Linked DNA regions of Alkalinema sp. FACHB-956. The protein of the gene in region 1 binds, or shares a complex with, the protein of each later gene. Links are inferred from orthologs where the notes say so. Each region holds a gene or a part of one and is shown on either strand. Other genes may lie near its edges.

Region 1 (6,625 bases):
CGGAATTAATGCCAATGCCAATCTGGATGGGAATGGGGTGGTGTTGATTCATCTCAGCCACTTTCTGCTGAATCGCGATCGCGCAATTTACCGCCCGCAATTCCTGATCCGCTTGGGAGATCGGAGCGCCAAAGACCACCATGATGGCATCGCCGATAAATTTATCGATCGTGCCCTCATAGTGAAATACGATGTCGATAATTTCGCGAAAGTATCGATTCAGAACCCAAAAAATGTCGTGGGGGCTACTGTGTTCTGCCCAGGTCGTAAAGCCTCGCACATCGCAGAAAAAACAGGTCACATAGCGCCGTTCACCTTCAATAATCCGATCGAAATCCGGTTGAGACATTAAGCGCTCAATCAGTTGTTGAGTGACAAATCGTCCAAAGAGCCCTTGGATTCGATTGGCTCGCAGTTTCTCCTGTTCCCACAAGTGTTGAAAACGCAGCAGTGGATTTTGCAAAATCTCTCGACGGTAGGTTTGTATCCCCACCCGGCCCTGTTTGACCAGTTCGCGGGAGGCATCACGCAGGGTGAACTGCTTCTGCGCGGGTAAAGGCAACAGGCGATCGTGCTCTAGGGACTGGATCAGGTGCGGATGGATTTCTGGATCAATTTTCAGCACTTCAAAAATGGCGCAGCGTCCATAGCGTGACCGCCCCCCTGTGCCTGAGCCATGGCAAGTGGGACAGCCCACCTCGCGCCAGAGTTCCTGGGCCATCTGGCTTTCGGGATAGATCAGCCTGGTTTCCTCTAAGGTTGCAGGCACTAATTGTTTACAGTCTTCGCATAACCGAGGCAACAGCATCTGCGAAACGATACCAGAAACGAGGGTGAGAATCTCAGTGGTGGTGAAGCCCCAAGCCCGGAGATTATAGAGCACATCGATCCCAACAAAGGGCGTATCAATGCAAGTTAAAACCCAGTGGCCAGCACTGGTTGCCTGTTTGACTGCTGCGTCATTGTCACCAGTGAGTTGATCAATCACTAGGGCCATTTCCGGATGCGCAACCGCCAAATTGATCGCCTCTAACCAAGCCTGTTCTGAAGGTTCCACCCATTGCAGCTTCCATTCCGGCGGAAAGAGAAAGGCATCCTCCAAGAGGGCACGATCGGAACTCAGAACTGTCATGGGGTGCCCCTGTTGCCACAGACGATAGGCAATCATAAACAAGGTCGTTGTTTTGCCGGTTCCTGCTTGGCCGGTGATGGGAAAGAGCCCTGGTTTGCCTGCGAGGATCTCTTCAACTAAGCCATGGGCAGCAGTGGGCGTAATGTAGCGATCGATCGGATGGTCTGCCAAGTTGAAAAAGGTGGGCATTGTGATAGAGCCTCTCATGGAAATACAAGGGACACTGAAATCGTGCAACGGGACTCAAACTGGCAACTCCCATTCATTCCTTAAAAGTTCAGAGCTTAAAAAGGAGAGATTTTTAACAATGAGATGTCTATAGATATGCCGTACCCCAAGGCTTCCATCATTGATTTCTCGCACAAGTGCCTATGATATGGCGCACAAAAGTCCTTGGAAGCAACCTAGCATTCCCAGGACTGGTCAATCTCTCTTGTTCAATTTGAATATTGCTTGAATCTTCTCCAGTGTTAGAGAAGGTTAGGTTACAGGAGCTTGGTGCGTTGGATTTTGCGTTGACGGAATGGTTGTCGTGGAAAACCATTCCATCTGGGATCAAGGTTAGAGGGGATCTCACCTGGAAATTGCAATTGCGATCTTAACAAGGACAACCCTGAATAGAGTTCTGATGGATCCCTTGACTTTTTGGCTGACCATCAATGGAGTCTCAGTCGCGCCCTTCCTGGAGAACAAGCAATCGATCTGGAAAAAATCTGAACCCAGCACGAATTCTAGGAAAACAGGTGCTATGGTTAGCCATACGCTCGTTTTTTTCGATCGGTCTACAGGAGCTGACTATGAGCTATCGGATGAGTCGCCGCGCCTATGCAGAAACCTACGGGCCTACGGTGGGCGATCGTGTGCGGCTGGCAGATACCGAACTCATCATAGAAGTGGAGCAGGATTACACAACCTATGGCGATGAGGTGAAATTTGGCGGGGGTAAGGTGATCCGCGATGGAATGGGGCAGTCTCCCATTACCAATGCCGATGGAGCCGTGGATACGGTGATTACCAATGCGCTGATTGTCGATTACTGGGGCATTGTCAAGGCAGATATCGGGATCAAGGATGGCCACATCTGTGCGATCGGTAAAGCGGGGAATCCCTACGTTCAGGATAACGTCGATATCATTATTGGCCCAGGAACAGAGGCGATCGCGGGGGAAGGCTTGATTCTGACCGCTGGAGGCATTGATACCCATATTCACTTCATTTGCCCACAACAAATTGAAGTGGCGATCGCGGCGGGCATTACAACCATGATTGGCGGAGGAACCGGGCCAGCGGCGGGCACCAATGCCACCACCTGTACACCGGGGCCGTGGTACTTAGGGCAAATGCTGAAGTCCTTGGATGCGTTTCCCATGAATTTTGGGTTGTTGGGGAAGGGCAATTCGGCGCAACCGGAAGCGTTGGAGGAACAGGTGGAAGCGGGGGCGATCGGCCTCAAGCTCCATGAGGACTGGGGCACAACTCCAGCGGCGATCGATACTTGCCTGGGCGTAGCGGAAGACTATGATGTGCAAGTGGCGATTCACACCGATACGCTGAATGAGGCGGGGTTTGTGGAAGACACGATCGCGGCGTTCAAAAATCGCGTCATTCACACCTACCACACCGAAGGTGCAGGCGGCGGCCACGCTCCGGACATTATTAAAGTCTGCGGCCAACCCAATGTGCTGCCGTCTTCTACCAATCCAACACGCCCCTACACGGTGAATACGTTGGATGAGCACTTGGATATGCTGATGGTGTGCCACCACTTAGATCCCAGCATTCCAGAAGATGTCGCCTTTGCGGAGTCGCGGATTCGGCGAGAAACGATCGCGGCGGAAGATATCCTCCATGATCTGGGAGCCTTTAGCATTATTTCGTCGGATTCCCAAGCCATGGGTCGGATTGGGGAAGTGATTCTGCGCACCTGGCAGACAGCCCATAAGATGAAGGTGCAACGGGGAGCCTTGGAAACCGATCCAGCAACCCATGATAATTTCCGGGTGAAACGCTACGTTGCAAAGTACACGATCAATCCAGCGATTACCCACGGCATTGTGAAGTATGTCGGTTCGGTGGAAGTGGGTAAGTTCGCTGATTTATGTTTGTGGAAACCGGCAATGTTTGGAGTAAAGCCAGAAATGGTGATTAAAGGCGGCATGATTGCTTGGTCGCAAATGGGAGACGCCAATGCCAGCATTCCCACACCACAACCTGTCCATATGCGTCCGATGTTTGGCAATTTTGGCGGTGCGGTGCAGGGCACTTCGCTGACGTTTGTGTCTAAGGCCGCTTTGAAAAAGGGCGTGCCCGATGCGCTGGGCTTGCAGAAAAAGGCGGTGGCAGTTTCGGGAATTCGTAGCTTGAGTAAGCGGGATCTGAAGCTGAATGATGCCTTGCCGCAGATGGAGGTTGACCCAGAGACCTATGAAGTGCGGGCGGATGGGGAATTGCTCACTTGTGAGCCTGCGACGGTGTTACCCATGGCACAGCGCTATTTTCTGTTCTAGAAATTTTCTGTTCTAGATAGGCAGAACCGGAGGGGCGATCGCCCCTCCTCAATTTTGAGGTTTAAGCGACACCTGAATGATCCCGTTCTTAATTGCCCAATACTTGACGTAACTGCTCAATCCCAGTGACCAAAAGCCGCGTTGTTCGAGCAATCACTACCGTCTGGAGTCAGTTGTCATCGAGTTTCTAACTTGGTGCGATAGTCCGCGAGAATTTCTTCGAGACTAGCTTGAAGATGGCTGGTTGTCGGAGGTAGTCAGCATGATTACCCCTAGCTTAGGCAGATCATCCTCTCGAAGAGGTTTCATTCGTCTCATGGTGAAACGATGAGCGGCTTAAAAAAATCTTAAACGGATTCTATAGTGAAGATCAGTAATGTTCATTCCAGGGGTGACAGCTCGCTATGTACGTTCTAATTGGTGGGGCAGGAATGATGGGACTGGGGTTAGCCCAGCAGTTATTAACTCTCGGTCATACTGTGGCAATCATTGATATAGACCCACTTGCCTGTCGCTTTGCCCGTGAGAAAATTGGAGTCATGGCATTTGAAGGTAGCGCTGTTAGCACAAAAGTTCTTATTGAGGCAGGGATTCGAAAAGCCAATGCAGTTGTTGCTGCACTCAGAGATGACGCATTGAATTTAGCCATGATTACATTGTCGAGGAGTTATGGGGTTTCTCATATAGTGGTGCGAATGCGAGATCAGGAATTTCTAGAAGCTTACCGTTTAGCGCAAGCCAGCCATATTATCAGCACAGTTGACTTAGCCGTTGCAACAATGGTAAATGCCATTGAATACCCCGCAGTTGAGTCAATGATGCACTTTGAGCAGGGGCAGGTAGAAGTACTAAAGTTGCCTGTTCCAGTCGATTGCTATGTGGCTGGTCGTACCGTTGCCCAAATTGCTCAAGACCCACGTTTTCCAAACAGTTCACTAATCATTGGTTACCAATGCCATACCTGCGCCAATCTGGAAATTCCAAATGGTAGTACTGTGTTGGAAGCAGGTTCGACAATTCTGGTTGTCACTCGTCCTGAGTTAGTTCACCAAATGATTGATTTTCTGGGCATTCAGGCTAGTCATCTTCCAACTTTAAAAGTTTCTCATCCAAATCTTTAATGTAAGGTTGTACCAGATCTTCTGGCACAATTCGCTTGCGGAGCGCAGCACTCACGGCACCTTTTTCTGCTAGAAGCAGCTGCCGCCGAATTGCGTCTAGTCCGTGGCGATCGCCCCGTAGTTGATCTGCCCGATATTGATTATGAAAGTCACGCAGCACCCGTTCTGACTCTGCTACTCGTGCCTGGTAGGACGCCCAAAGTTCTTCGTAAATTGCCTTGGGCAGGATGCCTGACTTCAGTAAACTGTCTAATTCGTCTTGAGCTGCTTTAGCTGCAATTAACTGAATCTGTAGCTTTCCAGACTGTTCCATTTCATCAGAAGCTTGATTGATTTTTAACCGTTTGACCAGCCAAGGTAGACTTAGCCCTTGTCCAACTAGAGAGAACAGCACTGCGCCAAAGATCAATTCAATGATATTATTTCGTCCAGGCAAAGTTAGTGGAATACTGAGCGCCAATGCCATTGACAAAGAGCCTTTAATATTCCCTAGGAATAAAACATGCTGCCAGCGTAGGGGAATGGGGCGATCGAACCAACGCAGTCCGGCTAGCAACAAGTAGACTGAGAGAATTCGCCCCAGTTGACACGCCAAAATCACAAGCAGGATAGACGGTAGAATTTTCCACAGCGTCACTGGGTTAATCTCGATGCCGATTAGCAAGAAAATAAATGTATTGACTCCAAAACCTGCATACTCCCAAAAACTCAATAAAGCAATGCGATCAGAAGCAGATGAACTGCGAGTTAACCCAAGATTGCCAAAAATGAGTCCAGCAATGACTACCGCCACCGCACCCGATACCCCCAAGAATTGTCCAATCTGAAAGGTTCCTAATGCTAAAGCGACGGTTAGCAAGAGCCTACTTAAGGGGTCATTGAGCTGAGCAAAAATAGGTAAACTTAAGTAGCCTAAGATAGCTCCTACAAGTCCTCCGCCCAAAGCCACGACGAGCAGTTCCCTAGCTCCTTCAATGACAGTAAGAGAGCCTGTTGCATAAACGACCAGAATCAAATTGAAGGAAACCAAGGCTGCGGCATCATTGAACAGAGTTTCTCCCTCCACAATGGTAGTTAGTCGTGAAGGGACACGGATTTCCTTAAACACAGCAATCATCGAAACCGTGTCTGTGTTCGCTAGAATAATCCCAATCAGTAGAGCCGGAATCCAACTTAGCCCTAGACCAAATTTCACCAGAATCGCAATAATCACCGAAGATAAAATCGATCCTGGTCCTGCCAGCAGTGTAATTGGTTTAAAGGTGCTACGGAGATGGCTGATATGGGTATTGATTGCTGCTTCAAAGATCAGAATGGGTAAGAAAAGATTTAAAACAAGAGATGGGTCTAAACCAATTCGACGCGACAAAACCTCCGTGATGGGCAACCCTGCTAGCACTAAACCTGTGACATAGGGAATGCGCAGTCGCTGGGTTACAAGGGCAACAGCCGTTGCAATCATGAGTAGAATGATCAAGATGATCACTAGCTCAGGAATAGCTCCTACTATTTTGCTGTCTGTAGCGGGATGACTGCTTAAGGGGGTTTGTTGCGCTAAAATCCACTCTATCACCGAATCCTCCTCCCATAAACTTGCTCTCCCTCAAGAAACCAGCATACTATTGCCGTTTGAGTCTACAGGAGAGAGTTAATTTTGCGATAAGCGTGACTGCAATTATATTATGAGATGCTTGGACGCATGCCAATGAAGCTAAAGCAGCATTTCTGGGTTTGTTGGGCGATCGCTGCGATCGTCCCCACTGCTTGTTCAACTCAAACTGCCTTACAAAAGCAAAAATTGAGTTCTGAGCAGAAAACCTCGTTGAGGGCAGCTACTGTAGATCGAGCAAAAGTGGTGATGGGAC
Region 2 (6,635 bases), on another replicon or contig:
CGGGGTTTTAGGGGTTTCAACAAAAATGCAAAACTTGGGGAGATTGTATCGTGAGTGCAAAGATACGGTAACTTGGTAACACCTGTTTTTTGGCTTTCCCATGCAGCAATTTCATCATTCTTTGAGTCTCACCATACAGGGTCACAAGGAGGTTGAACAACAGCTTAAACAAAAACAGTGGACGATTGCTCAGTTAGCGGATGTGGCTTCGGTTCACCTGACGATCGCTCAGAATTTCCAGGCTGGGAAACAGGTAGATTCTGAAAGCTTTTCCCGTTTGTGCCATGCGATCCAAATCCATTGGGGATCAGTTTGTGCACAAACCCTGGATTCATTGCAGGCCATGTCTCCATCCTGTCTCTGTGAATTCAGCGGTTGTACCACCGATTTGGATGCCTGTCATGAATTGTCCTTTCAGATTATTCGGCAACAATGCCGCGAAAAAATTCTGTCGCAGCATAGCAAAATTCGCTTATTCAATCAGCAACTCATTGAGATTGATCAACTCTATGTTGATAGTTATTTTTTAAACGCTCCGACCAAAATCAGTGAACTGACTGCTCTCGGGCGTTGGGGTGTGCGAAAATCTAGTTTTGCAGTTGCCAATGCTCCCTCGCCGCTCCTCGTATTAGGCAAACCGGGCGCAGGAAAAACCACCCTGCTGAAACAACTCGCGATCGCTTGCTGTCGGGGACAGTTCAAATCTGAGTTAATTCCAGTGTGGATTGAACTTCAACCCGTGGATCACCCCCATTGGCACTTTTTATATGCCATTTTGGAGGCGATGGGTTTATGTTCCCAGGAATCCCATGCCCAAGAATTTGCCCAAGACCGAGAGCGGCTCAACCAACTCCTAACCCAAGGCCAGCTCTTAATCTTCATAGATGGCTTGGATGAAGTCCCCCTGGCCTTTCGCAAAAAGGTGCAAGAGCAAATTTGTTGGTTGTTACAACATCCGGTGTATCGCAAAAATGATGTGATCCTCAGTTGCCGAACACCCACGATCGAAGCTTGGAGCCCACGTTGGAAAAATCAATTATTTACAGCAGTGGAAATTGCTGACTTGAATGAGCGACAAGTGGAATCCTTCGTTCAAGCCTGGTTACAAACCCGCCGAGAGGCCCAACAACCTCTAGAGCGACCGTGGCAATCATTTTTTTCCAGCCTTAGGCGTTGTTTTGAGCGTAGGGAACTGACACTGACGCCCATGCTGTTGGGGTTGGCCTGTTGGGTTTTTGAAAATACGGGGGATCTGCCGCCCCAGGTGTCTCAACTTTATGGAGCAGCGATCGAGTTACTGCTGACCCCGGGCCAAGCCGAGCTCCAGGTATCCTCCAAATTAGCGGAGCGGATTTATCATCAATTGACTTCTCTCGATCGCAGGCAGATCCTCATGGAAATTGCGATTCGCAAAATTGAGACTTCGCCTAATTTTGTGATTTTTGATCAGTCTGAGCTGGTGAATTGGATTAACCAGATTCTGGAATTGCATCACTATCGCGATGGCTTAGCAATTCTCATGATGATTGCAGATAAACAAGGTTTGCTGATACAAAAAGCCGATCGTCGCTGGTCATTTTCCCATTCGATTTTTCAGGAATATTTCATTACGCAATGGTTGCTGCAACAGTCTCCCATGCAACTTGCGGAGAAGCTGATTCATCCATCTTGGCAACCGGCGATCGAACAAATTGTCCGCTCTCAAAAACAATCCGATCGCTTAATCGGTGCGCTCAAACAAGCCATTGATCAAATGCTGGCTCAGGATACCCAACTCCAAACCTTGCTGCGGTGGGTCAATCAAAAAGCGAATACCTTGGTCGTCCCCTATAAACCGGCGGCGGTGCGCATGTTTTACCTTGGGTTGGCCCATGCCTTAACGAGCGATCTTAGCCGTGATCTGGCCCGTGCCCGTGCCCTAGATGCGGCGTTGGCGATCGATGTCACGCTGGATTTAGATTTAGACTTCAACCTCGATTTAGACTTTGCCCTAGCCCGCATCCTAGCCCGTGCCCTGGATTTTGACCTCGATCGGGCCTTGGCGCTGGCCCGTGCCCTGGCCCGTGCCCTGGATTGCACCCTAGCGCTGGCCCATACGCCTGCTTTGGCCTTGGATTGTGCCTTGGAGGAAACCCTCTCGCTGGATCTCATCCGGGCCTTGGACTATGCCCTCGATTGTGCCCGTACCTTGGCCCCAGATCTGACCCATTCTCTCGCACACTACAGAGCCATCATCCTAGCCGCAGAACAAAATGGAATGGATACGTTTTTAGGCTGGTGGCAACTCTACGGCCAACAGTGGATAGAGCAACTCCGTCAAATTATCATTACCCATCGCAATCTTGGTCATGCATGGCCCCTAAGTCGGCAACAGAAGGAACGACTGAAGCAATACGATCGCGCCAATCAATTTCTTGTGCAATTGCTGAAAATTGAAGGAGCCGTGAGTGAAGCAACGAAAAGTCAGATCGAAACAACGTTATTGCTACCGGCGACCAGAATCTTTTGAGCCGAGGTCTGATGGTATGGTGGTAGTGCGTCTGAGGTGATTGCTGTGTCTTCGATCGATTCTCCGATATCCCAATCCACGGTTAGCTCCACTGCTAGCTCCACTGCTAGCTCTAACTGGCATGGTTTACTGAACCTAGAATTTCAGGCCGTCAATGGCAAGACTCGGCTAACCCATAGCCAAGCGATCGCCCCCTACAAAGTGCAGCGATCGTTTGCCCAAGCCGATGGCACCTGTCAGGTGGTGATGTTGCACACAGCGGGCGGGATGGTTGGTGGCGATCGCTTAACGACGGCAGTGACGATCGGGGAACAGGCTCAGGTGTTGCTCACCACCGCTGCTGCCGCGAAAATTTATAAATCGACGGGAACCCTCACCCAGCAAACCGTTCACCTGACCGTAGCGCCCCAGGCTTGTCTAGAATGGCTGCCCCAGGAAACGATTTTGTTCGATCGCGCCCAGTATCGTCAGGATCTCCGGATTGAACTGGCAGCGGGGGCGCAGGTGGTGCTGTGGGAAATCACGCGCTTTGGTCGGACGGCGCGGGGCGAGCAATTTAGCCAAGGAGATTGGCGATCGCACACGGAGGTTTGGCAGGCGGGCACCCCTCTTTGGATCGATCGGCAATGGCTTCCCGGTTCGCCGGAAATGCTGGCCAGTCCCCACGGATTGAATCATTGTCCGATCGTGGGCACCTTGGCTTGGATAGGCCGATCCCTGGACAAGTCAGATGTTGAAGTGGCTCGGCAGTTATGGGACCCGATCGCGGCGCACCATCCCGATGACCAATTTGGTGTGACCCGCTTACCCCAGGGGTTGCTCTGTCGCTACCGAGGCCATTCCAGCACCGCAGTGCGCCATGGGTTCATTCAGACTTGGCAATGGATTCGATCGGTGCAAGGTCGATCGTGGGAGGAGTTACCCCGGGTCTGGATGCTGTAGCTAGATGCTGTAGCTAGATGGTTGTCACGAGTTCTAAGATTTAGCTTATGAATTTTGAGATTCTGGGAAAGGAGTTGTAAACTCAAACTCGGATTGTTCTAGTCCATTTGCTTGTTGATTACCGTTGGTTGAGTTTGCCATGCAACTGTCACCCCAAGAAAAAGATAAATTGCTCATTTTTACAGCGGCGCTGCTCGCGGAACGACGCAAAAATCGCGGCCTCAAACTCAACTACCCGGAAGCCGTTGCCTACATTACCGCTGGCATTCTGGAGGGGGCACGGGATGGCCGCACGGTGGCGGAACTGATGACCTATGGCAAGACGTTACTCAGCCGCGATGATGTGATGGAGGGGATTGCAGAAATGATCCCTGAAGTGCAGGTGGAAGCCACGTTTCCCGATGGCACTAAACTCGTTACCGTCCACGATCCCATTCAGTAAAGCCTCCCTCCAGCCCAGATCCCCTCCAGTAAAATAGAAGGACTCCTTTTGAGGAGGATAGAGGATGGGATTAGATATTGGTTTATTGCTGGAATATTATGATACCGATGGCTGGCAGCCTGCTTTGCATGTCGCCGATCGGGTGAAAAACCCACGCACGCACCTCGGGCTTCTGGAAGTATGTTCGTGGAGCTGGCGACAATCTCCTACCTCCATATTTTTTGGAGATGATCCCATCATCCCCTTCAATCTAGGACTGCCTACAGATCTTTCTGCAAGGGTTTGGGAAGCCGTGCACTTGAATTTTGAAGACGATGATGAGTATGCTGGATGGATTGCGCTGCCTGACCTGTATCTATCAGAGTGGTCGGAACAAATGGTCTTGGTTGAGGGGTGGGTGGAACCGCAGTATGCCCATCTATTTGGAGACGGCTATCAACCCGCCCCGATCGCTCAACTGAAAGCGATGGGAACCCATGGTTACCACTTGGCTCAGACGCTCCAGTGGTGTCGCCGAGCTAAAACTCCTGCGGCCTTTGCTGAGTACCAAAAACATGGCCTACAGCCCTATGAGTCTCGCCTCCGTGTCACATGGCTGGAACCCTTAATAGAATTTGTCAGGAGAATCTGGGATGAGGGTTTATCGGGATTAGTGGAACTGGAATTTCCAGAACGTTATCGTTTGATTACGACCGTTGGCTAGTGGGTCAGGCTAGGTTCATGGGTTTGGCAATCTTGAAATAGTCAATAGAGGGTGAGGTGAATAGATTGAGTAGACGATCTGAATGTTGAAAAGACTCAGTATCGACAAGCCTCGGTATCGAAAAGACATTGACGCAGTAGGATTTGCACTGCATCATACAAATGGTTCAGACTTGTGGTTCAGACTTGTGGTTCAGACTTGCACATCGTGTATTGAGCAGTTGTCAGAACAATTGTGAATCATTACGCTATATGGCAGTCTCAGGACGGAGTGAACAATCTAGCTACAACATTATTTACAACATTGCGAGGTGTTGTCCATGATTCCCGGTGAAATTTTTCCCGCTGAAGGTGAGATTGAATTAAACGCCAATCGGCCCACAGTCACGATCGCGGTGGCCAATACGGGCGATCGACCGGTTCAGGTTGGATCCCATTTCCATTTCTATGAAGTGAATGCTGCGTTGACCTTCGATCGGGCCTCGGCTCGGGGGATGCGGCTGGATATTCCGGCGGGTACAGCGGTGCGGTTTGAACCCGGCGATGAGAAGGAAGTAACCTTGGTGCCCTACGTCGGCAAGCGCGAGGTCTATGGCTTCAATGCCCAGATCGAAGGCAAGCTGGACGGCAAAGCGAAGAAATCTGGTAGCAAAAAGAAAAATAAATAGGTAACAATCATCTGGGTAGACGGATATCCGTCTAGTTTGGCAATCTCAACCTGATGGGAGGGGCGTTATCTTAAACGGTAGGCGGGTCTGATACTGAGATCCGACGAATGGATAAGAGATTCGATCGTTCATCAGGGAATTCATGATGAGAAGTTTTAAAGAACTGCGGCGGTTTAATTTAGATTCGTTGCAAACGTTAAAGGCGATCTTAACCCTATTGCGAGATCCCAGTCAGACGGAATCGGTCTATGACGTGGAAGATGGATTATGCAACACCGAAGCCATGAAAGCGGCAACGGAAAAAATGATGTCTATTCCTGAAATTGCGCAGCTAGTTCGCGATCGCTACATTGTGCCGACACCGGATTTGGCAAAACTGCTGCTCTGTCCGGACGGATCGCTGGGAAAAGCCTATGCCAACTACATTACGGGGTTTGGCTTTGATCCAGATTTCTATCGAAAAATGGAAATCAAGGACGATATGACCTATCTGCTTTTCCGGTTGCGGCAAACCCATGATATCTGGCATGTAGTGGCGGGATTTTCCGTAGATGTGGCAGGGGAAATTGGCATTAAAGCGTTTGAATTGGCACAAACCCATCGACCGTTGTCGGGGATCTTGATTGCTGGAGCATTTTTGCAAACGTTACTGAAATCGCCTCGGGATCTAGAAATCTTATTGTCCCAAATTTCGCGAGGGTATCAGTTAGGATTGCGGGCAAAACCATTTTTAGCCCAACGCTGGGAGGAACACTGGGAGAAACCATTAGCTCAATGGCGAGAAGAACTCGGTGTTACGGTATAAACAATCATTAGCCAGTCGGCTAGTAGACGCATCATCTATAAGCTAGTAAAGCTCATGGGTGTTGAAGCTCATAATTTACGAATTTTGACGGTATTGAGTTTGTTGGGTTGATAGAATGAAACGGGTTCAAGGAATCCAACAAACTCAAGTGGTGATTTAGGAAACGGGTGCCATGACCAGTCAAATTAGCAGTCGGCCTAGGAATGTATTGGGTGGGGAGTTGCAGTGTTGTTGCACGTCGCCCAAGACGGGGTTTTATCGGGATGGGTTTTGTCAAACCGATAAGTGGGATTATGGCAGCCACACGGTTTGCGCGCAGGTGACGCAGGCGTTTTTAGAGTTTTCCCGATCGCGGGGTAATGACCTGATTACGCCCCTTCCGGCCTATGAGTTTCCGGGGTTGCGACCGGGAGATAAGTGGTGTCTTTGTGTGTCGCGCTGGAAGGAGGCATTGGAAGCAGGGGTGGCTCCGCCGATCGTGTTGGAGGCTTGTCATATCAAAGCGTTGCAGGTGGTGACACTGGAACAGTTGCAGCAACACGCGATCGGGCAAACGGTGGAATAGGG

The links.
Region 2: the proteins of ureC (region 1) and ureA are in contact, whole or in part, in a crystal structure (PDB 4CEU), measured with the Sporosarcina pasteurii proteins. The link is inferred for Alkalinema sp. FACHB-956 from one-to-one orthologs. Residues at the interface, in WP_115362090.1 of Sporosarcina pasteurii: Lys441, Phe442, Asp463, Pro464, Ser465, Ala466, Ser467, Ile468, Thr470, Pro471, Gln472, Pro473, Met475, Arg477, Gln565, Arg566, Tyr567, Phe568, Leu569, Phe570; in WP_115362093.1 of Sporosarcina pasteurii: Ala6, Glu9, Lys10, Ile13, Ala16, Leu19, Arg23, Asn31, Tyr32, Pro33, Glu34, Val36, Thr40, Met44, Met70, Glu71, Val73, Met76, Asp78, Gln81, Ala82, Glu83, Leu92.

What each region holds. Positions count from the first base shown.
Region 1 is NZ_JACJRC010000003.1:75,766-82,390, forward strand. What follows is about bases 1,350-4,284. They hold ureC (urease subunit alpha), read left to right. Parts: upstream 1,350-1,929; coding sequence 1,930-3,639; downstream 3,640-4,284. Other genes in these bases: H6G21_RS05540 (TrkA family potassium uptake protein), read left to right, coding at 4,044-4,284. In the rest of the region: H6G21_RS05530 (adenylate/guanylate cyclase domain-containing protein), read right to left, coding at 1-1,321; more of H6G21_RS05540, read left to right, coding at 4,285-4,760; H6G21_RS05545 (cation:proton antiporter), read right to left, coding at 4,717-6,330; H6G21_RS05550 (DUF3124 domain-containing protein), read left to right, coding at 6,466-6,625.
Region 2 is NZ_JACJRC010000013.1:71,869-78,503, forward strand. Bases 2,297-5,241 are described here. They hold ureA (urease subunit gamma), read left to right. Parts: upstream 2,297-3,590; coding sequence 3,591-3,893; downstream 3,894-5,241. Other genes in these bases: H6G21_RS14820 (NACHT domain-containing protein), read left to right, coding at 2,297-2,509; H6G21_RS14825 (urease accessory protein UreD), read left to right, coding at 2,555-3,451; H6G21_RS14835 (hypothetical protein), read left to right, coding at 3,958-4,596; H6G21_RS14840 (urease subunit beta), read left to right, coding at 4,916-5,241. Also shown: more of H6G21_RS14820, read left to right, coding at 101-2,296; more of H6G21_RS14840, read left to right, coding at 5,242-5,263; H6G21_RS14845 (Coq4 family protein), read left to right, coding at 5,406-6,068; H6G21_RS14850 (DUF2237 domain-containing protein), read left to right, coding at 6,241-6,633.